DNA from 3 places in the Brachybacterium sp. AOP43-C2-M15 genome. Region 1 is predicted to be linked to each of the others. Evidence: predicted binding sites of a transcription regulator. Region 1 holds the regulator's gene; each other region holds the start of a gene.
The links. Region 1 encodes LexA, which represses DNA repair genes until DNA is damaged. Its sites were predicted from a motif close to TCGAACANNTGTTCGA; they were not measured.

Region 1 (7,454 bases):
ACGACGTCGACGGGACCGGCACGGGAGGGACCGGGGCCGCGGAGCGCTCGAGCAGTGCGGACGTGCCCGGCACCTCTCCCGCCTCGCCGTCGCGCCGGGATGCCCTGACCGAGCGCATCCTCGCCCGTGGCGACGCCTCCGTCTCGACCGTGGCCTACGGCTCCGAATCCGACGGCGAGCAGTACGATCTCGCCGATCGCCAGGCCCTGCGGCGCGTGGCCGGGCTCTCCACCGAGCTCGAGGACGTCACCGAGGTCGAATACCGGCAGCTGCGCCTCGAACGCGTGGTGCTGGCCGGTCTCTACACCTCCGGGAACGCCGAGGAGGCCGAGACCAGCCTGCACGAGCTCGCCGCGCTCGCCGAGACCGCCGGCTCCGAGGTGCTCGACGGCGTGCTGCAGCGGCGAGCCCACCCCGACCCGGCCACCTTCCTGGGCAAGGGCAAGGCCGCAGAGCTCGCCGAGATCATCGCCGCGAACGGCGCGGACACGGTGATCGCGGACGGCGAGCTGGCCCCCGGCCAGCGACGTGCCCTCGAGGACATCGTGAAGGTCAAGGTCGTGGACCGGACCGCGCTGATCCTGGACATCTTCGCCCAGCACGCCAAGTCCCGCGAGGGCAAGGCGCAGGTCGAGCTCGCACAGCTGGAGTACCTGCTGCCGCGACTGCGCGGCTGGGGCGAGTCGATGTCCCGCCAGGCCGGCGGCCGTGTCGCCGCGGGCGGTGCGGGCATGGGCTCGAGGGGCCCCGGCGAGACCAAGATCGAGCTGGATCGTCGGCGGATCCGTGACCGCATGGCGAAGCTGCGCCGTGAGATCAGGGCGATGGCTCCGGGACGCCAGGCGCAGCGCGCGGACCGCCGTCGCAACCAGGTGCCCGCGGTCGCGATCGCCGGATACACCAACGCGGGCAAGTCCTCGTTGCTCAACCGGCTCACCGGCGCCGGGGTGCTGGTCGAGAACGCTCTGTTCGCGACCCTCGACCCGACGGTGCGGCGGTCGACCACGCCGGACGGCCGCGAGTTCACCTACGCGGACACGGTCGGCTTCGTGCGCCACCTGCCCACCCAGCTGGTCGAGGCCTTCCGCTCGACCCTCGAGGAGGTGGGCGATTCGGATCTGCTGCTCCACGTGGTCGATGCCTCGCACCCCGATCCGGAGGGGCAGATCACTGCCGTGCGCACGGTGCTGGGGGACCTCGAGGGCTTCGACGTGCCCGAGATCGTGGTGCTGAACAAGGCGGACATCGCCGAGCCCGAGACCATCGCCCGCCTGCGCAGCCAGGTCGGTGAGAGCGCGGTGGTCTCCGCCCGCACCGGGATGGGGATCGAGGAGCTGCGCGAGCTGATCGCGGAGCACCTGCCGCGGCCCGCCGTCGAGGTCGACCTGGTCGTGCCCTACTCCCGCGGGGACCTGATCTCCCGGGTCCACACCAGCGGCGAGGTGGTCTCCGAGGAGCACCTCATGGAGGGCACTCGGCTCCACGCGCGCGTCGACGAGGCGCTCGCCGCGGAGCTGCGCGGCGCCTCCTGAGCGACGTCCCACGACGGGCCGGCGGCAGGAGCTCGGCCTGTCGGGCGGGGCCGGGTCGACGTGCTGCGAAGGATGAGCGGCAGGAGATCGGCCTGTCGTGCGGAGCCTGTGCGGCCCGCACCCCGGCCGCGGATACGCTGACCCGATGACCGCCGCGACCGAGCATCCCGCCGCCCCCGCGGCCGGTGACATCCCGCTGTCCACGCTGATGGACGCCGCGGTGTCGGCGATCGGCGGAGCCCCTCGGCCGGGCCAGCAGTCGATGGCCGAGGCGGTGGATCTGGCGATGTCCGGCGACCGGCACCTGCTCGTCCAGGCAGGCACCGGCACCGGTAAGTCGCTGGCCTATCTGGTGCCTGCGCTGCGCCACGCCCTGGTCAGCGGGCGCCCCGTCGTGGTCTCCACCGCGACCATCGCGCTGCAGACCCAGATCGTGCGCAAGGACCTCCCCCGCCTGGTGGAGGCCCTGGCTCCGCACCTGCCGCGCATCCCGACCTTCGCGCTGCTCAAGGGACGCGCGAACTATCTGTGCAAGCACAAGATCGCGGGCGGCTACCCGGTGGACATCGACCCCGGGGCCCTGTTCGCCGAGGCGTCCGCCGATCCGTCGCGGGGCGGGAGCGAACGCCTCGGGGACCAGGTGCGGCGTCTGCGCGAATGGTCCGAGGAGACCGACAGCGGCGATCGCGACTCCCTCCAGGACGCGGTCTCGGACCGCGCATGGCGCCAGGTGTCCGTGACCGGCACGCAGTGCATCGGCAGCAGCTGCCCGATGGTCGAGGACTGCTTCGCCGAGCGCAGCCGGGAGCTCGCCCGCGAGGTCGATGTCGTGGTCACCAACCATGCCCTGCTCGCGATCGACGCCTTCGACGGGCACGGCATCATCCCCGATCACGACGTGGTCGTCTTCGACGAGGCGCATGACCTCTCCGCACGCGTGACCAGCGCCGTCACCGATGTGCTGAGTCCCGGCATGCTGCGCGGCACCGTGCGGGACCTGCGCGGCCTCGGCGTGGCCGGGACGGCGCTGGAGGATGCGTCCGAGGAGCTGCGGGAGGCTCTCGAGCTGTCCTCGGAGGGCCGCGTCATCGGAGACCTGCCCGAGCGCCTCGCCGATGCGGTCGTGCAGCTCCGCACCGAGGCGCGCACGGCGCATTCCGATGCCAAGGACGCCGGCGACGACTCCTCCGCCGGCGCGCGCAAGACCGTGCGCGCGAACCTGCAGGAGATCATCGACGTGTGCGAGCGGCTCTCCGCCCCCGGGGAGGACGACGTGGTCTCGATCTCGCACTCGCAGGCGACGGGACGCTCGAGCATCCAGGTCGCGCCGCTGAGCGTGGCAGGTGCCATGCGCGGTGCGATCCTCGAGGACCGCACCGCTGTACTCACCTCGGCGACCCTTGCCCTGGGCGGTCGCTTCGAGCCCGCGGCCGGCGAGGTGGGCCTCTCCCGCCACGATCGGCTCGCTGCCGAGGATCTGCCGCCCCTGGAGACGTCGAGCGCCTGGGCGGGGCTCGATGTGGGCAGCCCCTTCGAGTACCGCCGCCAGGGGATCCTGTACACCGCGCGCCATCTGCCGCAGCCGGGCCGCGACGGTCCCTCCCCGGCCATGCTGGACCACCTGACGGAGCTGGTGGAGGCCTCCCGCGGCGGGGCGCTGTGCCTGTTCTCCTCGCGCCGCGGTGCCGAGCTCGCCGCGGAGCACGTCCGCGCCCGGCTCGATCTCACGATCGCCGTGCAGGGCGAGGACTCGATGGCGAACCTGGTGCGCACCTTCCGCGAGGACGAGGACGCCAGCCTGTTCGGCACCCTCACCCTCTGGCAGGGGGTGGACGTCTCCGGGCGTTCGCTGCGCCTGGTGACGATCGACCGGATCCCGTTCCCGCGCCCGGACGACCCGCTCACCGCCGCCCGGCAGGAGCGGATCGGTCGGCGCGGGGGCAACGGCTTCATGGCCGTCTCCGCGCAGCATGCGGCACTGCTGCTCGCCCAGGGGGCCGGGCGCCTGATCCGATCGCACGAGGACCGCGGCATGGTCGCGGTGCTGGACCCGCGCCTGGCGACAGCACGCTACGGGGGCTTCCTGCGGGAGTCGATGCCGCCGCTGTGGCCCACTGCGGATCCCGAGGTGGCCCTCGGCGCCCTGCGCCGTCTCGCCGACACCTGAGTCCGCCGCCAGGGGGCGCCGGCGGTCCCTGGCGCGGCAGCGGCCGGGACCCGTCGGCGGGGCTCGCGGGCCCCGCCGACGAGGGGACCGGCCCCGCGTCGCTCAGACGGCGCGCAGCACCGCGACCACCTTGCCGAGGATCTCGGCGTGGTCGCCGAGGATCGGCGCGAAGGCCGGGTTGTGCGGCATCAGCCAGACGTGGTCGTCACGCTGGACGAAGGTCTTCACCGTCGCCTCGCCGTCGATCATCGCCGCGACGATCTCGCCCTTCTCCGCGGTGCTCTGCGAGCGCACCACCACCCAGTCGCCGTCGCAGATCGCGGCGTCGATCATCGAGTCCCCGACCACCTGCAGGAGGAACAGCTCGCCGTCGCCGACCAGCCGCTGGGGGAGGGTGAAGACGTCCTCGACCTGCTCCTCGGCCGTGATCGGGACACCTGCGGCGATGCGGCCCACCAGCGGGACCGTCACCGAGTTCGGGCTGATCTCCGGCTCCGGGGCGAGCTCGGGAGCGGGGGCGTCGTCGGCCCCCGGCATCACGACCTCCATCGCCCGTGGCCGCTTGGGGTCGCGGCGCAGGAACCCCTTGCGCTCGAGGGACTGGAGCTGGTGCGCCACCGAGGAGGACGAGGTCAGCCCCACCGCGTCGCCGATCTCGCGCATCGTGGGCGGGTAGCCGTGCGCGGAGACGGCGTCGTTGATGGTCTCCAGGATGAGGCGCTGCCGTCGCGTGAGCCCCTCGGTGCGCTCATCGGCCGGGGCGTCGCCGCGGGCCCGGATCGGCTTGGGGGTGCTCGGCGTCATCGTGGGGCCTCCTGGCGTCGTCTGTCGGACCCTCGCGGTTCCGTTGTCCTGTGCCCCAGCGTAGGGCGACGGACGTCGGAAGCCAAACATGTGTTCGAGGTTTCTCTTGCGTGTCGCGTCGAGCGGGGCTAGAGTCGCACAGAGTTTCGATCGAACAGGAGTTCGGATATGCGTACCGCCACCGCCACGGTCCTTGCCTTCCCCCGCGAGCGCGAGCCGCAGGTCGAGGCATCCTCTCGAGCGCGCGTTCGACTCGAGCCGACGCGGCGCGGCCGCTTGCTGGTCACCACTCTCGCGTTCCTCCTCGGACTGCTGGTCGCCGCCGCCGTGCTGCTCACGGTCGATCTGTCCTCGGCGCTCGCCGGCTCCGACGAGTCCCGGCCGACGACGGTCACCGTCGAGGCCGGGGACACCCTGTGGGGCTACGCGGAGGAGTTCGCCCCCGAGGGCATGAGCGAGCAGGAGTTCGTCGCCGAGGTCCGCAGCATCAACCAGCTCCCCACCGGTCGCGTCACCACCGGGCAGGAGATCGAGCTGCCGGGGCAGGAGAGCAGCAGCCGCTGAGCGGAGGGCTTGCCGGTACCCTGGGCGGATGCACTGCCCGTTCTGTCGCCATTCCGATTCGCGCGTCGTGGACTCGCGCACGTCCGATGACGGCGCGACGATCCGCCGCCGCCGCCAGTGCCCCAACTGCTCCCGGCGCTTCTCGACCTCGGAGACCGCATCGCTGTCGGTGCTCAAGCGCTCCGGCGTGAGCGAGCCGTTCAGCCGGGCGAAGGTGATCTCCGGTGTGCGCAAGGCCTGTCAGGGCCGCCCTGTCAGCGACGACCAGCTGGCCCTGCTCGCCCAACGCGTGGAGGAGAGCATCCGCTCGAGCGGGCTGGCAGAGATCGACGCCCATCAGGTGGGGTTGGCGATCCTGCAGCCGCTGCAGGATCTGGACGTCGTCGCCTATCTCCGCTTCGCGAGCGTCTACCAGGACTTCGACTCCCTCGGGGACTTCGAGGCCGCGATCGCGCGGCTGCGCGCCGAGGGCCGCGAGGGTGTCGCGCCTGCGGAGGAGCCGGCTCTCTGACGGGTCCGGGCCGGTGCGGATCCGGTGAATTCGTGGATCCGGTTCGGCCCGGCGGGATCCTGTGCATAAGATGTGCCCCGTGCACTCACGCAGTGCACACCTGATCGGCGGTCGTGGAGGGGAAGCCACGGCCGCCGATCCTCGTCCCGGGTCGTGCGGCGAGAGCCCCTGCTCCGTGCGGCGCGATGTGTGCCGACGGGCGCGTCACCCCGAGACGCCGGGCGGCAGCTCCCGGGCGTGGACGACCCCGAGGTGCTGGGTGGGGCGACTCATGGCGACGTAGAGATCGCCCGCCCCGTGGGCGTCGATCAGCTCCGCCGGCTCCACGATCACCACGGCGTCGAACTCGAGTCCTTTGGCGTCCTGGGCGGTCATGACCGCGATCTCGTCGTCCACGCCCGCAGAGCCCATCCCGACGGCGGGCAGCCCTTCCCGGACGCGCAGGGCGGCCGCGACGTCGCCGATCCGCTCCTCGGCGGCGATGACGGCGAGTCGTCCCAGCCGCTCCTCGTGGACCGCGGCCGTGGCCTCGGCGGCGCGTCGGGCGAGCTCCGGCTCCGGAGCGTGCTCGATGCGGGGATCGCGATCCCCCTCGCGCACGGAGCTGACGGGGGTCACGGGAAGGCGGTGCGCCTGGGCCATCGCCACCGCACGGTCCATGATCCTGCTCGGGGTCCGGTAGTTGACCGTGAGGTGCTCGACCTGCAGCCGGTCCTGGATGTAGGGGGCCAGGGCGGACGACCAGGAGTCGGTGCCTCCGGCCGAGGAGGTCTGGGCGACGTCGCCCACCACGGTGAAGGACTTGGTGGGGGCGCGACGCATGAGCGCCCGCCAGCTCATGGGGGAGTGCTCCTGCGCCTCGTCGACGACCACGTGGCCGTAGGTCCAGCTGCGTTCGGCGGAGGCGCGCTCGGCGAGCGTCCTGCCGTCCCGCACCTGGCTGACCTGGTCGGCCAGGTCCTCGGCGCGCACGATTCCCGAGGTGTCGATGTTCTCGATGACCTTCCTGGCGTACTCGACGTCGGACCGCCGCCGCTCGGCGTCGTCGCGCGCCCGTGCCTCTGCCGGAGCGGAGTCCTCACCGAGCAGCTCGGCGACCTCGTCCAGCAGCGGGACGTCCTCGACCGTCCATGGCGCGTCCTTGGGGCGCACCAGCAGATCGACCCGCTCCACGAGCGAGCGCGGCGCGGCGGCGCGCAGACGATCGGGACGCGAGAGCAGGATCCGCAGGAAGCCCTGGGGCGTGTAGGGCAGCCAGGCGAGGTTGAGGCGGCGCTTGACCTCGGGATCGTGACGGAGGTCGGCGAGCAGGTCGGGGCGGTCCTCGGGGACCACGGTGTGCCCGCGAGCGCGCAGGGCCTTCTCGTAGCTCTCCACCAGGCGCTCCATCGCAGCTCGCACGAAGACGGCCCGCGCCGCGTTATGCGGCTTGTGGGAGGCGCGCGCCTCTCGCCGCGCGGAGCGCACCGCCTCCCGGGTGAGGGTGATCGGCGTGCCGTCGATGCGCAGGCGGAGATCCTCCTCGGGGATGCGCTGACGCTGCTTCACGGCGCGCGAGATCAGCTCCGCCATCGCGATGTCGCCCTTGATCCGGGCCACCTCGTCCTCGTCGTGCCGGAACGTCTCCACCCCCGGGAACAGCTCTCCCGGGGTGAGCATCACGACCCCGGACTCGCCGAGGCTGGGCAGCACCCGCTCGATGTAGCGCAGGAAGCCGGTCGTCGGCGCCATGATCAGCACGCCGGTGTGCTCGAGACGGCGACGATGGGTGTAGAGGAGGTAGGCGGCCCGATGCAGCGCGACCGCGGTCTTCCCGGTCCCCGGCCCGCCCTGGACCACGAGCACGCCCCGGTTCTCCGCACGGATGATGCGGTCC
Region 2 (7,454 bases), on a different contig from region 1:
GCGCCGAGCCCGATCAGGCGCATTCCCAGCACCTGCAGCGCATCGCCGAGGCCCCCGACGGCTTCGCCCTGGCCGAGCTCGACCTGCGCCGTCGGGGCGCCGGCGACCTGGTGGGGGAGGAGCAGTCCGGCCTGCAGCGCACCCTCAAGCACCTCGACGTGCTGCGGGACGCCCGCGCGATCGAGCAGGCCCGCGAGGACGCCTTCGCCGTGGTCGCCGCCGACCCCGAGCTCACCGCCCATCCGGCCCTCGCCGGGGCGGTCGAGGAGCGCCTGCGCGACGCCGACCCCGACGTGGAGAGGAGCTGACATGCCGCGCATCGTCTCCGGCAGCCTCGGCGGCCGCACCATCCCCGGCCCGCCCGGCAAGGGCACCCGTCCCACCTCCGACAAGGTGCGCGAGGCGCTGTTCAACCGTCTCGAGGGCTGGGGAGCGCTCGCCGGCGCCGGCGTCCTCGACCTCTACGCCGGCACCGGCGCGCTCGCCTTCGAGGCGCTCTCGCGCGGCGCCGATCACGCGCTTCTGGTGGAGATCCATTCGCCGACGGTGAAGCAGCTGCGTCGCACCGCCGCGGAGCTGGGCCTCGCCGAGCGCACCGAGATCCGGGCCGGGAGAGCGGCGACCGTCGCCGGCTCGCTCGCCGGCCACGGAACGACCCTGGTCTTCCTCGACCCGCCCTACGACGTGCCCACCGAGGCGCTCGAGCAGCTGCTGCTGACGCTGCGTCCCGCGCTCACGGACGAGGCGCTCGTGGTCGCGGAGCGCTCCTCGCGCACTCGCCCGCTGGTCTGGCCCGAGGGGTGGGCGGACGACGGCACGAAGACCTACGGCGAGACCGTGCTGCAGTTCGGTGGACCGGCCTGAGGATTGTCCACATTTTTCGGCGGGCCTTGCATTGCGTCGCAGAATATGCCTTTTCGGGGCGTCGTGTGCGCCCTGCGCATTCTCGGGGATCCTCAGCTCGGGAGGGAAGTCGGCGGCGCCGGCACGGATTCCCCGTGCGCTATGTGACCTGGGAGTATCCACAGGATGTGGGCGGAATGTGGATCATGTGACGCTTCCTCCACCGCCCATGGTCGTCCACAGATGTGCGGATATCTCGCCGTGCTCTGGCGCAAGTCGACCGTACGTTCTAAAATGGGGAGGGTCGGGAAGCGGGTCCGAGGTCGGCGCTCCGCGATCGTCGAGGGAACGAGGGGAGGGGTCATGGGACGATTTCGCCGGGTCTCCGCCCGCTCGGATGCCGCCGCGCCCGACGGCGCCCCGCTCCCGCCCCCGCGCCAGCTCCCCGTCCCTGCCCTGCCCGAGGGCCCGGGACCGGTCGCGCTCCCCGTCCGCCCCGGCGAGCCGCCGCGCCGCCGGGTGCGCGCCCGCACGGAGCTCACCCCGCACGCCGTCGTCGGCCGCGCAGAGGTCGCTCCGCAGTCCGCCGAGGCGGAGACGGTCCTGCGGATCTTCCGCCGTCGTCGGCAGGAGCACGCCGCCTTCTACGTCGCCGAGATGCGGGACCTCGCCTCGCTCTGGTCCGAGGAGGACGAGGGCGACGAGAAGGCTCTGAACGCGCTCGCGGCCGCCGCGGGGCTGCGGGCCAAGCTCCCCCGCGGCGAGGACCGCCTCCGTGACGCCCACATCGCCGTCACGGATCTCCCGGCCTGCTTCGCCCGGGTCGAGGAGGGAGCACTTCCCGCGGAGTGGTTCGAGTGGCTCCTCCGTAGCGTGCTGCGCCTGACCTCGCACCAGCGGCACCAGGTCGACGAACGGGTCGCCCTCTGGCAGCTGGACTCGATCGACGTCGAGCGCTTCTACCGCGAGCTGCGCCTCCTGGTCGAGTGGTTCGGCAGATCCGCGGTCCACGAGTCCCCGCGCGAGCAGCGCAGCGTCTCCGTCCAGCCCTCGCAGGACGGGGACGGCACCGCCTGCCTCACCGTGCGCGGGCCCATCCCCGAGATCATCGTCCTCGGACGGCGCCTGGACGCCGCCGCGCGCAGCGTCCAGGACGCCCAGCGCCGAGCGCTCGAGGACGGTGCCCCGATCCCCTTCGACCTCGACGGGGACGTCGCCCGCGAAGGGCGCCAGATGACGCTCGCCGCCCTCCAGTACGCGGTGGCGGTGCGATCGATGCTGGAGACCGGTCCGGTGGAGGTGCCCGAGCCCGCCTTCCGGATCTCCGTGGTGGTGCCGGTGCTGACCCTGCTGGGCCTCTCCAGCGCCCCCGCGACGCTGGACGGCACCGTCCCGATCCCGCCGCGCATGGCGCGTGAGCTCGTGGCCAGGGCCCCTGCCTTCGAACGGGTGCTCACCCACCCGATCAAGGGCGCCTACGCGGCATCGGCCTCGCAGACCTACCGCTCCACGAGCGCGATGGCCGAGAACCTCCGCCTGATCGACCCCGTCTGCGCGGTCCCCGGCTGCACCCGCAACGTCATGACCGTCGGGGAGGCGGACCACATCGAGGAGTTCGACCTCGAGCATCCCTCTCGCGGAGGACCGACCAGGATCGAGAACCTGCACCGGCTGTGTCGCACCCACCACCGGATGAAGTCCGCGGGCCGACTCGACCCCGTACGAGAGGAGGGCACCGAGGGCACCCGTTGGCGAGTGGGCGATATCGCCGTGTGCGAGGTCGCTCAGAACACCGATCTCGTCACGCGCGAGCTCGCCGACCTCCTGCAGGACGCCTGGCAGCGACACCTCGACGACGAGGAGTTCGAGGCCCTGACCCGTCTCGGGGTCCTCGACGAGTCACCGGCCGAGGCCGCCGATCGCGAGGAGGCGCAGCGATGGGGGATGCACCTGCTCGCGTACTACTCCGACCCCCAGTACGAGGAGGAGCGCGATACCGGTCCACCACCGCTCCCACCGCCGCCCGGGCAGGGCGCGCCACCGTTCTGACGGACGTAGCCTGACCCCATGGCCCTCACCCTCGACGACCTCGACTGGCCCCTGCCCACCGACCGGCTCGAGCTGCGCCGCGGACTCCCCGAGGATGCCGCCGCGGTGTGGCCCTGGTACCGCAGGCCCGAGGTGCAGGAGTGGACGACCACCCTCAGCCCCACGCTCGAGGAGCATCAGCGGTGGTGGGACGGGACGCTGGCGAGCTGCATCGTCGGCCTGCGGGACGGGCGCATCGTCGCCAGCGGCAAGGTCGAGCGTCAGGACGCATGGTCCCAGGCGGACGTGCGCGCACAGGCCGAGGGGCAGCAGGCCGAGCTGGGCTGGGTGCTCGACCCCGCCGCGCACGGCCAGGGCCTCGGCACCGAGTTCGCCGCCGCCCTCCTCGACCTCGCGATCGACGGACTCGGGGTGCGCCGCATCGAGGCCTCCTGCTTTGCCGAGAACCACGCCTCCCGTCGCGTGATGGAGAAGATCGGGCTCCGTCTCGAGGGCGTCTTCCGCGAGGAGTCCCTGCACCGCAGCGGACGCTGGCTCGACGGCATGTCCTATGCGCTGCTCGCCTCGGAATACCGTGGACGCTCCCGCTGACGGGGCGGAGACTGGAGCCATGACCACTCTCACCGGATCCTTCACCGTGCAGATGACCCCCGCCGAGGCGCTCCCCGGTGCCGACGGTCGCTTCGACCTCGTCAAGACCTGGACCGGTGGCCTCGAGGGAACCTCCCACGGCCTCATGCTCACCGCCGGCGACCCGGCCAGCGGGAGCGCCGGCTACATCGCGTCCGAGACCTTCGAGGGCGCCATCGACGGGCGCCGCGGCACCGTCGCCCTCCAGCAGCTGGGCATCATGGACGCCGGGGAGCCCGTCCTGCACTACGTGCTCGCCCCCGGCTCCGGCACCGGCGAGCTCGAGGGCGCCACCGGCACCCTCGTCATCGGCACCATCGACGAGGACGGCGTGCACCAGGTGACCCTCGAGCTCTCATGAGATGCCGGCCCGGCCCCGCGGGCAGGGGCGCAGCGGCGTGACGCCCACCGGAGTGACGCCCCACTAGAGTGACGCCATGAGCACCGTCGTCCTGCCCGGCTCGTTCGACCCCTTCACCCTGGGACACCTCGATCTCACCCGCCGGGCCGCCGCCCTCGGCCACCGCGTGATCATCGCCGTCTCCCACAACCCCTCGAAGAAGGGGACGCTCGACCTCGAGGCCCGCACCGGTGCGATCACCCGCACCCTCGTCCAGGACGGCCTCGACGCGAGCGTCGAGGTCCGCACGCTTCCCCGAGGGCTGCTGGTCGACTTCTGCCGCGAGGTGGGCGCCGAGGCCGTGGTGCGCGGGCTGCGCTCCCAGCTCGACCTCGCCTACGAGGAGCCCATGGCCCGAATGAACCGGCACCTCGCTGGCACCGACACCGTCTTCCTGCTCACCGACACGGCCTACTCCCACATCTCCTCCTCGCTCGTGCGGGAGGTGCACGCCCTCGGGGGTGATGTCTCCGACATGCTTCCCGCGCCCTCCCTGGACGCGCTGCGCGCCGCCTCCGCCGTATCCTGAACAGCCCCCTCGAACGAAGGACCCACCCCGATGACTTCCGAGAACGACAGCTCCACGACGCTCGACACCGCTCTGCGGTTCGACGCGGTCGACCTCGTCGGCCGCACCGGATCGCACCGCCGCGTCGAGCGCGCCGTCCCCGCCCCCGCCCGCGAGGCCGGCGGCATCGCGATGCAGGTCCCCGAGGGCCAGGAGATCGCCGTCGAGGCCGAGCTCGAGTCCGTGGTCGAAGGCGTCTACGTCCACGGCACCGCCGTCGCCCACCTCGAGGGCGAGTGCTCCCGCTGCCTCGACCCGGTCGAGCAGGACGTCACCGCCCGCATCGACGAGCTGTTCATGTTCCCCGAGAAGGTCAGGGCCGAGGAGAAGGAGGACACCGTCCTCCTCGAGGACGACGACGTGAACCTCGGCCCCCTGGTGCGCGACGCCCTCGCGATGGCCGCCGAGGAGCGCCCTCTGTGCCGCGAGGACTGCCCGGGCCTGTGCGGCCAGTGCGGCGCCCGGATGGAGGACGATCCCGACCACCACCACGACGTCATCGACGACCGCTTCGCGGCGCTGAAGGGCCTGTTCGACGAGGAGCAGCAGGACGACGAGAAGCAGGACGACGAGCAGCAGAACGAGGAGGCCTGATGGCCCGCAGGCGCCGCGCCACCGAGGCCGCCGCCCCGCAGGGCCTGCTCGAGCGCCTGCCGCTGGACGGCGCGCAGAGCGAGGACCTCACCGGCTCCGGGCTGCTCGAGCTGGCCCTGACCCACCGCTCCTACTCCTACGAGCACGACGGCCTGCCCCACAACGAGCGCCTCGAGTTCCTCGGCGATGCCGTGCTGCAGCTCGCGGTCACCGAGCATCTCTACTCCGCCCACCCCACCCTGCCCGAGGGGGATCTGGCCCGGCGTCGCGCCGCGACCGTGTCCACCCGCGCGCTCGCCGTGATCGCCTCCAAGCTTGACCTCGGCGCCTACGTGAGGCTCGGCCGCGGCGAGGACCTCACCGGCGGTCGCGCCAAGGCCTCGATCCTCGCCGACACCACCGAGGCCGTGATCGGCGCCGTCCACCTCGCGCTCGGTCAGGACGTCTCCCGGCGCTTCGTGCTGGACCTGCTGCGGCCGCTGCTGGACTCGGACGAGTTCCTCGAGACCGGCTACGACTTCAAGTCCCGTCTGCAGGAGATCGCCGCCGCCGAGGGCGCGAGCGTCACCTACTCGATCACCGAGTCCGGCCTCGAGCACCAGAAGGTCTACACCGCCACGGCGACCGTGGAGGGCGTGGTCACCGCGCGCGGTGACGGCGGCTCGAAGAAGGACGCCGAGCTCGCGGCGGCCCAGAACGCCGTGCGGGGCATCCTCGCCGAGCGCGGCGAGACCCTCATCCCGCGGGGCTGAGCCGTGCCCGAGCTCCCCGAGGTCGAGGTGGTCCGGCGCGGTCTCGCCCCGCGCACCCTCGGTCGCACCGTCACCGAGGTCGAGCTGCTGGACCCCCGGATCATCCGCCGTCAGGTCGGGGGAGCGGACCGCCTGCGCGCGGCGCTGCTCGGCTCCACGCTGTCGGCCCTCGCCCGGCGCGGGAAGTTCCTGTGGTGGCGCCTGGCAGATCCCGACGGCGCCGACACCGGCGAGGCGCTGATGGGGCACCTCGGCATGAGCGGGCAGCTGCGCATGACGACACCACCCGGCGCCGCGACCGCCAGGAGGACTGCCGAGGACCGCGCGGACCCCGCGGACATCGCGGACCCCGCGGACATCGCGGATCCCGCCGCGGAGCCGGTGCTCCCGATCACCTCCGAGGGCCCGGCCTCCGATCCGCTGCGGCACCGCCGTCTCTCCCTCCACCTCGACGACGGCGCGCGGGTCGATCTGATCGACCAGCGGCTGTTCGGCGGCCTGTGGACGAGTCCGCTGGTGGAGGCGGCCGACGGGGACGTCTCGGGACTGGGCAGTCCCGATGCGCTGCTGCCCGTCGGGGCCGCCCACATCGCGCGCGACCTGCTCGACCCCGCGCTGGACCTGCCCTCCGTCGCCCGCGCCCTGCGCGCGCGACGCGCCGGGGTGAAGTCGCTGCTGCTGAACCAGGAGCTGGTCTCCGGCATCGGGAACATCTACGCCGACGAGGCGCTGTGGGCGGCCCGGCTCCGCTTCGACACCCCGGGCTCGGCGATCGGCCAGCGCAAGGCTCTCGAGCTGCTGCGCGCGACGCGCACGGTGATGGAGCGCGCGCTCGAGGTCGGCGGCACCAGCTTCGACGCGCTGTACGTCAACGTGGACGGGCGCAGCGGGTACTTCGCCCGCTCGCTGTCCGCCTACGGCCGCGAGGGCCTGCCCTGCGCGCGGTGCGGTAGATTGCTTCGACGAGCGGTCCACCAGGGGCGGAGCAGTCACTACTGCCCCCGGTGCCAGCGCAGGTCGGCATGAGGTCAAGCAGGACGACGTGAGGGAGGACGCTCCGTGACAGCGACCGGACAGGACGGCCCGATCCGCGTGATGCTGGTGGACGACCACGAGGTGGTCCGCCGCGGTCTCGTCACCGCGATCGATGCGAGCGAGGCGCTCAGCGTGATCGGCGAGGCCTCCTCGGTGGCCGAGGCGGCCCGTCGCCTGCCCGCGATCCGGCCCCAGGTGCTGGTGGTCGACCTCCAGCTGCCCGACGGCACCGGCATCGACGTCATTCGGACCGCGCGCGAGCTCGATCCCGAGCAGCGGATGCTGGTGCTGACGAGCTTCGACGACGACGCCGCGCAGCGCGAGTCCCGGGCGGCCGGAGCCGCCGGGCTGATCCTGAAATCCGCCCGCTCCCAGGAGATCGTCGAGGCGATCCGAGCCGTGCACGAGGGCAGGGAGGTCTGGCCGAGCGCCCATGTCGAGGACGGCCCGGACCTGTCGGAGTCCGATCAGCGGATCGTCGAGCTGATCGGCGACGGGCACTCCAACCGCGAGATCGCCGAGGCGCTCGGCATCGCGGAGAAGACGGTGAAGAACCGGGTCACCGTGATCCTGCAGGCGCTCG
Region 3 (7,454 bases), on a different contig from region 1:
GACAGATCGGCCGCGAGATCATCGCCCGGGCCCTGGAGGACGGCGACACGGTCACCGTGCTCCGTCGCAGCGAGGGCGACCCCGCCCCTGGAGTCCGACGGGTCCGCGGGGACGTGCTCGACCCCGACGCCCTCGCCGCAGCGCTCGAGGGCGCCGACGCCGTGCAGGCCTGTTTCCACGCCCCCTACGACGCCCGGGTGTGGGCACGGGACCTTCCGCCGCGAGAGCTCGCCGTGCTCGACGCCGCCGCAGCTCGCGACATCCCCGTCGTCCTCCCGGAGTCGATGTACGGCTTTCAGGGAGGTTCCCGCGACCTGCGCGAGGGCGCTGCCCCCTCACCCCTGGACGCGAAGGGCGAGGTGCGCATCGCACTCCTCGAGCAGCGACGTGCCCATGCCGCACGCACCCTCAGCATCATCGCCGCGGACCTCGTGGGGCCGACGACCATGGGCACCGGCGCATCGGTCGCCTGCGCGATGGTGATCGAGCCGATCCTCGCCGGCCGACGACCGGTCCTGTTCGGCGCGCCGGACGTCCCCCACACGCTCACCTTCGTGCCAGATCTGGCCCGGGCGATGCTCCACGCCGCCCGCCACGCCGACCGGCTCACGGCGCCCGACGACGGGGACGCCGTCCTGCACGCCCCGTCGGCCCCGGCGCGCACCCAGCGGGAGCTGATGACCGCCGCGTCGGAGATGCTGGACCGTGCGGACCGTCGGCCGTGGCGGATCCCCCGCTGGTCGGTCCGCGCGCTGAGCGGCGTGAGCACCTTCGCGCGCGAGCTGGCCGGGATCTCCGAGCTCTGGTACGCGCCGTGCGTGCTGCACCCGGGGGTCCTCACCACCGAGGAGGGGCTCGCGGCGACGCCGTGGGAGGAGGCGCTGCGCCGCACCGCCGACCTCCCCATCGCACCGGTCAGCACCTCGGAGTGCGCCGCCCCCTGACCGTCGGGACTGCTAGGTTCGCGACCATGAGCGACAGCGAGCAGCCCACCGACCGCACCGCCGAGCGCGAGCCGGGCGCCCCCGGCGTCTCCCGCCACCTCGACGTCGTCATCGAGCGCCCCTGGCGCGAGGTCTACGAGTACGCGAGCGATCCGCGGAACCTGCCGCGCTGGGCCGGGGGCCTCGCCGGCAGCGAGGTGCAGCGGGAGGTCTCGCAGTGGTCGATGAACTCGCCGATGGGGCGGGTGCTGGTCAGCTTCGTCCCCGAGAACGTCTACGGGGTCATGGACCACACGGTCACGCTCCCCACCGGCGAGTCCGTGCTGAATCCGCTGCGGGTGATGCCGCTCGAGGAGGGGCGCTGCGAGGTGGTGTTTACCCTGCGCCGAGGTGCCATGAGCGAGGAGGAGTTCGCCGAGGACGCCGCCGCCGTCGCCGAGGACCTCGCGACGCTCAAGGAGATCTGCGAGCGGACCTGAGGACGCCGGGCCGACCCGCCCGACCTCGGGCTCTTTATGTACCCTTGCGGTTACGTACACAGCCGGGTACATTCGGGTCATGGATGCGGTGCTGCAGGCCCTGGCCGACGGGAATCGACGCACGGTGCTGGAGATCCTCCGGGATCATCCGGCGACCGTCGGCGAGCTCGCCGAGGCGCTCCCCATCGCCCGGCCGGGGGTGTCACGCCACCTGCGGGTGCTGCGGGACGCCGGACTGGTCGAGGTCGAGCAGGACGCCCAGCGCCGGATCTACAGCCTGCGCCCCGCGCCGCTGGCCGAGCTGGACGAGTGGCTCGGGACGTATCGCGCGCTCTGGGAGCACCGGCTCGACGCTCTCCACACCGAGATCGCCCGAGGGAAGAAGGCACGGAGATGACCATCATCGGCAGCATGCGTCGGATCGACGACACCCGAGGCGCCGTACGGGTCGAGGACCTCTACGACACCGACATCGAGGACCTGTGGCGCGCCTGCACCGAGCCCGAGCGCCTCGCGCGCTGGATCGGCGAGGTCTCGGGCGATCTGCGCCCCGGCGGGATCGTCCGGTCCTCCTGGACCAGCGGCTGGTCGGGCCCGGCGCGGATCGACGCCTGCGAGCCGCCCCGTCACCTCCGACTCACCTCGGACCCCGGGACCGACGGGGAGACGCAGATCGAGGCGTGGCTCACCCAGGAGGGCGAGCGGACCAGGCTGGTGGTCGAGGAGCGCGGCCTTCCCGTGGCCGAGCTGCCCACCCACGGGGCGGGCTGGCAGGCACACCTCGAGGACCTCGCGCGCTCCCTCGTCGGCCTCCCGTCCCTCTGGGAGGACCGCTGGAACGAGCTGATCTCCGCCTACCAGGACGCGGACGTGGCGTGATGTCGACAGCCATCACGCTCGACGCCGTCACCGTGAACGCGCCGGACGCTCTCGCCCTGGCCAGGTTCTACGCCGAGATCACCGGCGGCACCGCACGGGGTGACGCCCGCTTCGCGACCGTCCGGACCCCCGGCACCGAGATCGGGTTCCAGCAGGTGGACCAGTTCCGGCCGCCGAGCTGGCCGTCCGGCGACCCTCCGATGCAGATCCACCTCGACTTCCTCGTCGACGACCTGACCGCCGCGGAGCCGCGGGTGCTGGCGGCGGGAGCGACCCGATACGCCGCCCAGCCGAACGCCGACCACTGCCTGGTCTACGCCGATCCCGTCGGCCACCCCTTCTGCCTCACCCTGTGGGACGGCGCCCGGGCGCTCGCCGAGGCGGATGGCAGCGACGTGAGCAGCACCGGCGTCGGGCCAGCCCGACAATGATCCACCCGGTGACAGGATGGGGCGCGCGAGCATCCATCGCCAGAGTGGAGTCATGACCACGATGCCCCTGCCCGACGCCCTCGACGCCCCTCCCTCCCCCACGGCACCGTCGCCACCGTCCGAGCGCTGGTCCGTCGGCCGCTGGGCCGCTCGCATCGGCCGCTTCCTCGCCTACGGATTCCTCGCCCTGGTGCTGGGAGCCATCGGATTCTCCCTCGTCCTCGGCCTGCTCTCCGCCGGTGCCTCCACCGTGATCGTCTGGGTGGGCCTGCCGATCCTGATGCTCGCAGTGCTCGTGGCCCGCGGCTTCGCGATGGCCGAGCGCGCGGTGCAGTCCTCGTTCCTCGGCACCGACCTGCCGACCCCCGCGCCGGTGCGCGCCCCCGCCGGCGCCGGTCGGACCCGCCGCCTGCTCACCCCGCTGACCGATCCCCAGAACTGGCTCGACTCGCTGTGGGTGCTGGTCAACTTCCTGCTCTCGCTGATCACCTTCCCGCTGGCCCTGGCCTGGACCGTCGGCGCGTTCGCCACCCTCGGAGGACCGATCGCCACCCTGGTCCTGGACAACGTGCTCCCCTCGTCGTCGAACGACGGCCTCGGCACGCTGCTGGGGGTCCCCGAGCCGTTCACGCTCCCGGCGGAGATGGCCATGCAGTTCGGCGTGGGCCTGCTGTTCCTGCTCACGCTCGGGCCGGTGGTGCGCGGCCTGACCGCGCTGCACCAGGGCGTCGCCCGCGGTCTGCTGAGCTCGCGGCATCAGGAGCAGCAGCGCCTGGTGCGCACCGAGCAGTCCCGCGCCGCGGGCCGCTCCGCGGAATCCGCCGCCCTGCGCCGGCTCGAGCGCGATCTGCACGACGGTCCGCAGCAGCGCCTGGTGCGCGCCTCGATGGACCTCGCCCGCGTGGAGGCGCTCGCGGCCAGGGACCCCGAGAAGGCCCAGACCGTGCTGCGCGAGACCCGCGAGCAGCTGGGACTCACCCTGGACGATCTGCGACGGCTCTCCCGGGGCATCGCCCCGCCGATCCTGGTGGACCGCGGCCTCGCCGCCGCGCTCACCGAGCTCGCGGCGATCTCCCCGCTGCCCACCGCTGTCGAGTGCCCGGAGCTGGACCTCCCCGAGCACGTCGAGATCGGCATCTACTACGTCGTCTCCGAGGCGCTGACCAATGCCGCCAAGCATTCGGGGGCCGGCCGCGTCCTGGTGGAGGTCGCGAGGGTCGGGGATGATGCACGGGTGAGGATCGAGGACGACGGGCGCGGCGGCGCCGAGGTGCGCACCGGAGGCGGTCTCGCCGGGCTCGCGGGCCGCGTCGCCTCCCTCGAGGGCCGCTTCACGGTCACCTCTCCCGCCGAGGCGGGAACCCGCGTGGAGGCGGTGATCCCGTGCGCGTCCTGATCGCGGACGACTCCGCACTGATCCGCGAGGGCCTGCGCCTGGTGCTCGAGGAGGCGGAGCACGAGGTGGTGGGCACGGCCTCGACCGGCACCGAGCTGGTGGTGCGGGCGCTCGAGCTGCGACCGGACCTGGTGATCTCCGACATCCGCATGCCGCCCAGCCACACCGACGAGGGGCTGCGCGCGGCGCAGGAGATCCGCCGGGAGTGGCCGGAGGCGCCGATCGTGCTGCTCAGCCAGTACGTGGTGGTCGGCTATGCGACCGAGCTGATCGAGTCCGGCGAGCACGCCACGGGGTACCTGCTGAAGGACCGGGTGTTCGACATCCGCGCCTTCCTCGAATCCATCGAGCGGGTGGCGGCCGGCGGCGTCGCGATCGACCCGGACGTGGTGGGCCAGGTGATCGCCTCGCGCCGACGCACCCCGCTGGACGAGCTGACCCCGCGCGAGCGGGAGGTGCTCGAGCTGATGGGCGAAGGACTGACCAATGCCGGCATCTCGCAGCGGCTGTTCATCAGCGGCGGCGCGGTGGAGAAGCACACCCAGCGGCTGTTCGCGAAGCTGGGGCTCAGCGAGAGCGCGAGCGTGCACCGCCGGGTGACGGCGGTGCTGACGCTGCTGGGGCGCTGAGCTCGCCGGAGCGCCGACGGGGCGGCGACACCGGGACCGTTCCTCCCCGGGATGACTTCTCCACAATTCTTCAGGACGCTCTTGACGTACTATCCGGTCGCCGTTCGCGTGATCGTCGCGGAGATTCCTCTCGATATCACGCCCAGGCCCACCCCGCGCCGCCCCTGCGACGGCGGGCGACCCGCGGCTCAGGCGGAGCCTCCTTCCGCGCGACCAGCCAGATCCTCACACTCTCGAGTCGTGCGGACACCGTCGCCGACGGAGCGCGCCGTCCGCGACCGCTCCTCCACCGAGCCCCCTTCTCCACATTCTCGTCCACAGCCGAGGAGTTATCCACCGCCCGAGGGCGAGGGTGGTGGTCGCAATCGAATCTCCGTACGATCGCGGCATGGATTCGATGACGCCGCGCGACGACGGGGCCCGGCCCGACGAGGCCTCCCCGCGCCGGGACGATGGCGGGCGCGGGGAGGCCGCCTCGCGCTCGACGGATGTCCTCGACGCCGTCGCCGCCCGTCTCACGGCGGTCGAGGCGAGCGACGGGGCGCGCACCGTGCTCGCGCAGATCGTCTCCGCCACGCTCGTCGCCTTCACCCGCACGAGCTCCGTGCGCGACTCCCTCCCGGACACCGCCCCGGACTCCCCCGCGGAGGCGCTCGCCGTGCTCGGCGGGCTCGATCACCTCCGCTCCTCCCTCGCCGCGGTCGGCGCAGCGTGGCAGGTCGCCGCGGAGGAGCGGATCCGACGGGAGGACCAGGCGCGCGGGTTCCCCGCCGCCGAGCAGGGACGCGGAGCGAATCAGGAGATCGCCCTGGCTCGGCGCGTGTCGCCGGCCGCGTCCTCCTTCTCCCTCGCCGCCGCCCGACGGCTGGTCCAGCAGATGCCCGGCACCGTCGACGGCCTCTGGGAGGGGTCCGTCACCGAGGCGCAGGCCACCACCGTGGCCGCAGCGCTGCGCGGCGCCTCCCCCGCCACCTGCACGCGCGTCGACGAGATGATCCGGGAGAGTCCCGGGACCCTGCAGGGCAAGGGCCACAGACGACTGCGCTCGGACATCGAGCAGATGGTCCAGAGGCTCGAGCCCGAGACCTCCCGCGAGAGGGCCGAACGGGCGGCGCGGGAGCGCCACGTCACGATGACGCCGCTGGCCAACGGGATGGCCCGGGTCACCGCCGTGCTCCGGGGCATCGACGCCGTGGGCATGATGACGTCCCTGAACTCGCGTGCGGAGTCCCTGCGTGCGGCCGGGGAGAAGACCTCCGTGCCCGCGCTCGAGGCGGATCTGCTGGTCGATGCCATCCTGCACCGGGCCGAGGGGTCCGACGAGGCTCCCTCCCGGCCCCGACCGACCCCCGGCCTCGACGTCGGCATCATCGTGACCGACACGGCGCTGCTGGGACGACAGGACGAGGATCAGAGCGCGCAGCTCGAGGGCTACGGATCGATCCCGGCGCACATCGTCACGGACACACTGCTCGGGCGTCCGCCCGGGCATCTCCGGCACACGGTGCCCGAGCATCCTGACGACGAGGTCACAGCGTTCTACCGGCGCGTGTACTCGGAACCGCGCACGTGCGATCTGATCGCGATGGAGTCGCAGGCCAGGGCATTCCCCGCCGGGTTGGCCAGGATCCTGCGGTGGCGCGACACCACCTGCCGCACCCCGTGGTGCAACGCGAAGATCCGGCAGGCGGACCATGTGGTCCCGTCACATCGCGGCGGCCCCACCAGCTACGCGAACGGCCAAGGGCTGTGCGTGCGCTGCAACCTGCTCAAGGAGCACGGGTCCTGGGTGATCGCACCGCTCGACGGCGCCGGTCTGGACATCGCCGGGTTCGATGCGACTCCGGCGGACCCGACGGAGGCGGAGGACGCGGCGGACGCGGATCGCGCGGAGGATGCGGAGGACGTCACGGAGGCCACGGGCTCCTCGGACACCACAGGCTCCTCGGACACCACGGGCTCCTCGGACCCCCGGAACGCCTCGGCCATCACCAGCGGTGCCGACGCTCTGGACGCACCGGCCGCTGGCGAGCGCGCCGCGTCCCCGCAGTCACCACCAGCCGCCTGGTTCTGGATCAGCCCTCACGGTGCGCAGGGGATCTCGACCACGCCGCCGCTGCACCTCCCGGCGACGACGGGGCCGCAGGAGCGACGACCGGACCCAGTCGCTCCGCCCGTCACAGACGGTCCGCACGACGCAGACGGTCCGCACGACGCAGACACGGCCCTCGACGCGGACGGTCCGCCCGACGGGGATCCGCCGCCGATCCCGTCGGACCCGCCGCCGCCGGCACCGCCGTCCTCGCCGCCAGCCCCACCGTTCCGGCCGCCCACGTAGAGTCCCGCCCACATGGCGTCCCGCCCGCATAGAGTCGGAGCACGCTTCTCGACCACGGAGTGCATCCATGCCCCCTGCCCTCACGATCCGCGTCCTCGGTGCCGGTGTGTCCGGGCTCGCCGCCGCCGGCCTCCTGGCCGCCGACGGGCATCACGTCGACCTGATCGACGAGCGCTTCGACGTCCCGGCCGTCGGGACCGCTCTCGGGCTGTTCCGCTCCGCGCAGCGGGTCCTGGAGCGTCTCGGGGTCCTGGATGCCGTGCGCGCGGCCGCCGCAGCCCCGCAGAAGGGCACGCTCCGCACGGCCGACGGCAGAGTGCTCGCCACCGTGCCCGCCGGGGACGTCCTCCTCATCGCC

Region 2: the regulator LexA is predicted to act here: its motif matches at 1,120-1,135, upstream of ACT3SP_RS14885 (HNH endonuclease signature motif containing protein).
Region 3: the regulator LexA is predicted to act here: its motif matches at 5,124-5,139, upstream of ACT3SP_RS06100 (DUF222 domain-containing protein).

What each region holds. Positions count from the first base shown of each region.
Region 1 covers NZ_JBQSWB010000005.1:227,193-234,646, forward strand. The annotation lists gene hflX (GTPase HflX) at 1-1,532, shown strand, start outside; gene ACT3SP_RS07595 (ATP-dependent DNA helicase) at 1,678-3,699, shown strand; gene lexA (transcriptional repressor LexA) at 3,802-4,503, opposite strand; gene ACT3SP_RS07605 (peptidoglycan-binding protein LysM) at 4,672-5,067, shown strand; gene nrdR (transcriptional regulator NrdR) at 5,096-5,578, shown strand; gene ACT3SP_RS07615 (HelD family protein) at 5,783-7,454, opposite strand, start outside.
Region 2 covers NZ_JBQSWB010000014.1:19,155-26,608, forward strand. The annotation lists gene ACT3SP_RS14875 (ATP-dependent DNA helicase RecG) at 1-308, shown strand, start outside; gene rsmD (16S rRNA (guanine(966)-N(2))-methyltransferase RsmD) at 310-864, shown strand; gene ACT3SP_RS14885 (HNH endonuclease signature motif containing protein) at 1,207-2,892, shown strand; gene ACT3SP_RS14890 (GNAT family N-acetyltransferase) at 2,911-3,483, shown strand; gene ACT3SP_RS14895 (DUF3224 domain-containing protein) at 3,503-3,883, shown strand; gene coaD (pantetheine-phosphate adenylyltransferase) at 3,960-4,451, shown strand; gene ACT3SP_RS14905 (YceD family protein) at 4,482-5,084, shown strand; gene rnc (ribonuclease III) at 5,084-5,836, shown strand; gene mutM (bifunctional DNA-formamidopyrimidine glycosylase/DNA-(apurinic or apyrimidinic site) lyase) at 5,840-6,862, shown strand; gene ACT3SP_RS14920 (response regulator transcription factor) at 6,896-7,454, shown strand, end outside.
Region 3 covers NZ_JBQSWB010000004.1:180,755-188,208, forward strand. The annotation lists gene ACT3SP_RS06065 (NAD-dependent epimerase/dehydratase family protein) at 1-944, shown strand, start outside; gene ACT3SP_RS06070 (SRPBCC family protein) at 971-1,423, shown strand; gene ACT3SP_RS06075 (ArsR/SmtB family transcription factor) at 1,503-1,820, shown strand; gene ACT3SP_RS06080 (SRPBCC family protein) at 1,817-2,302, shown strand; gene ACT3SP_RS06085 (VOC family protein) at 2,302-2,733, shown strand; gene ACT3SP_RS06090 (sensor histidine kinase) at 2,786-4,129, shown strand; gene ACT3SP_RS06095 (response regulator transcription factor) at 4,117-4,758, shown strand; gene ACT3SP_RS06100 (DUF222 domain-containing protein) at 5,147-7,096, shown strand; gene ACT3SP_RS06105 (FAD-dependent monooxygenase) at 7,164-7,454, shown strand, end outside.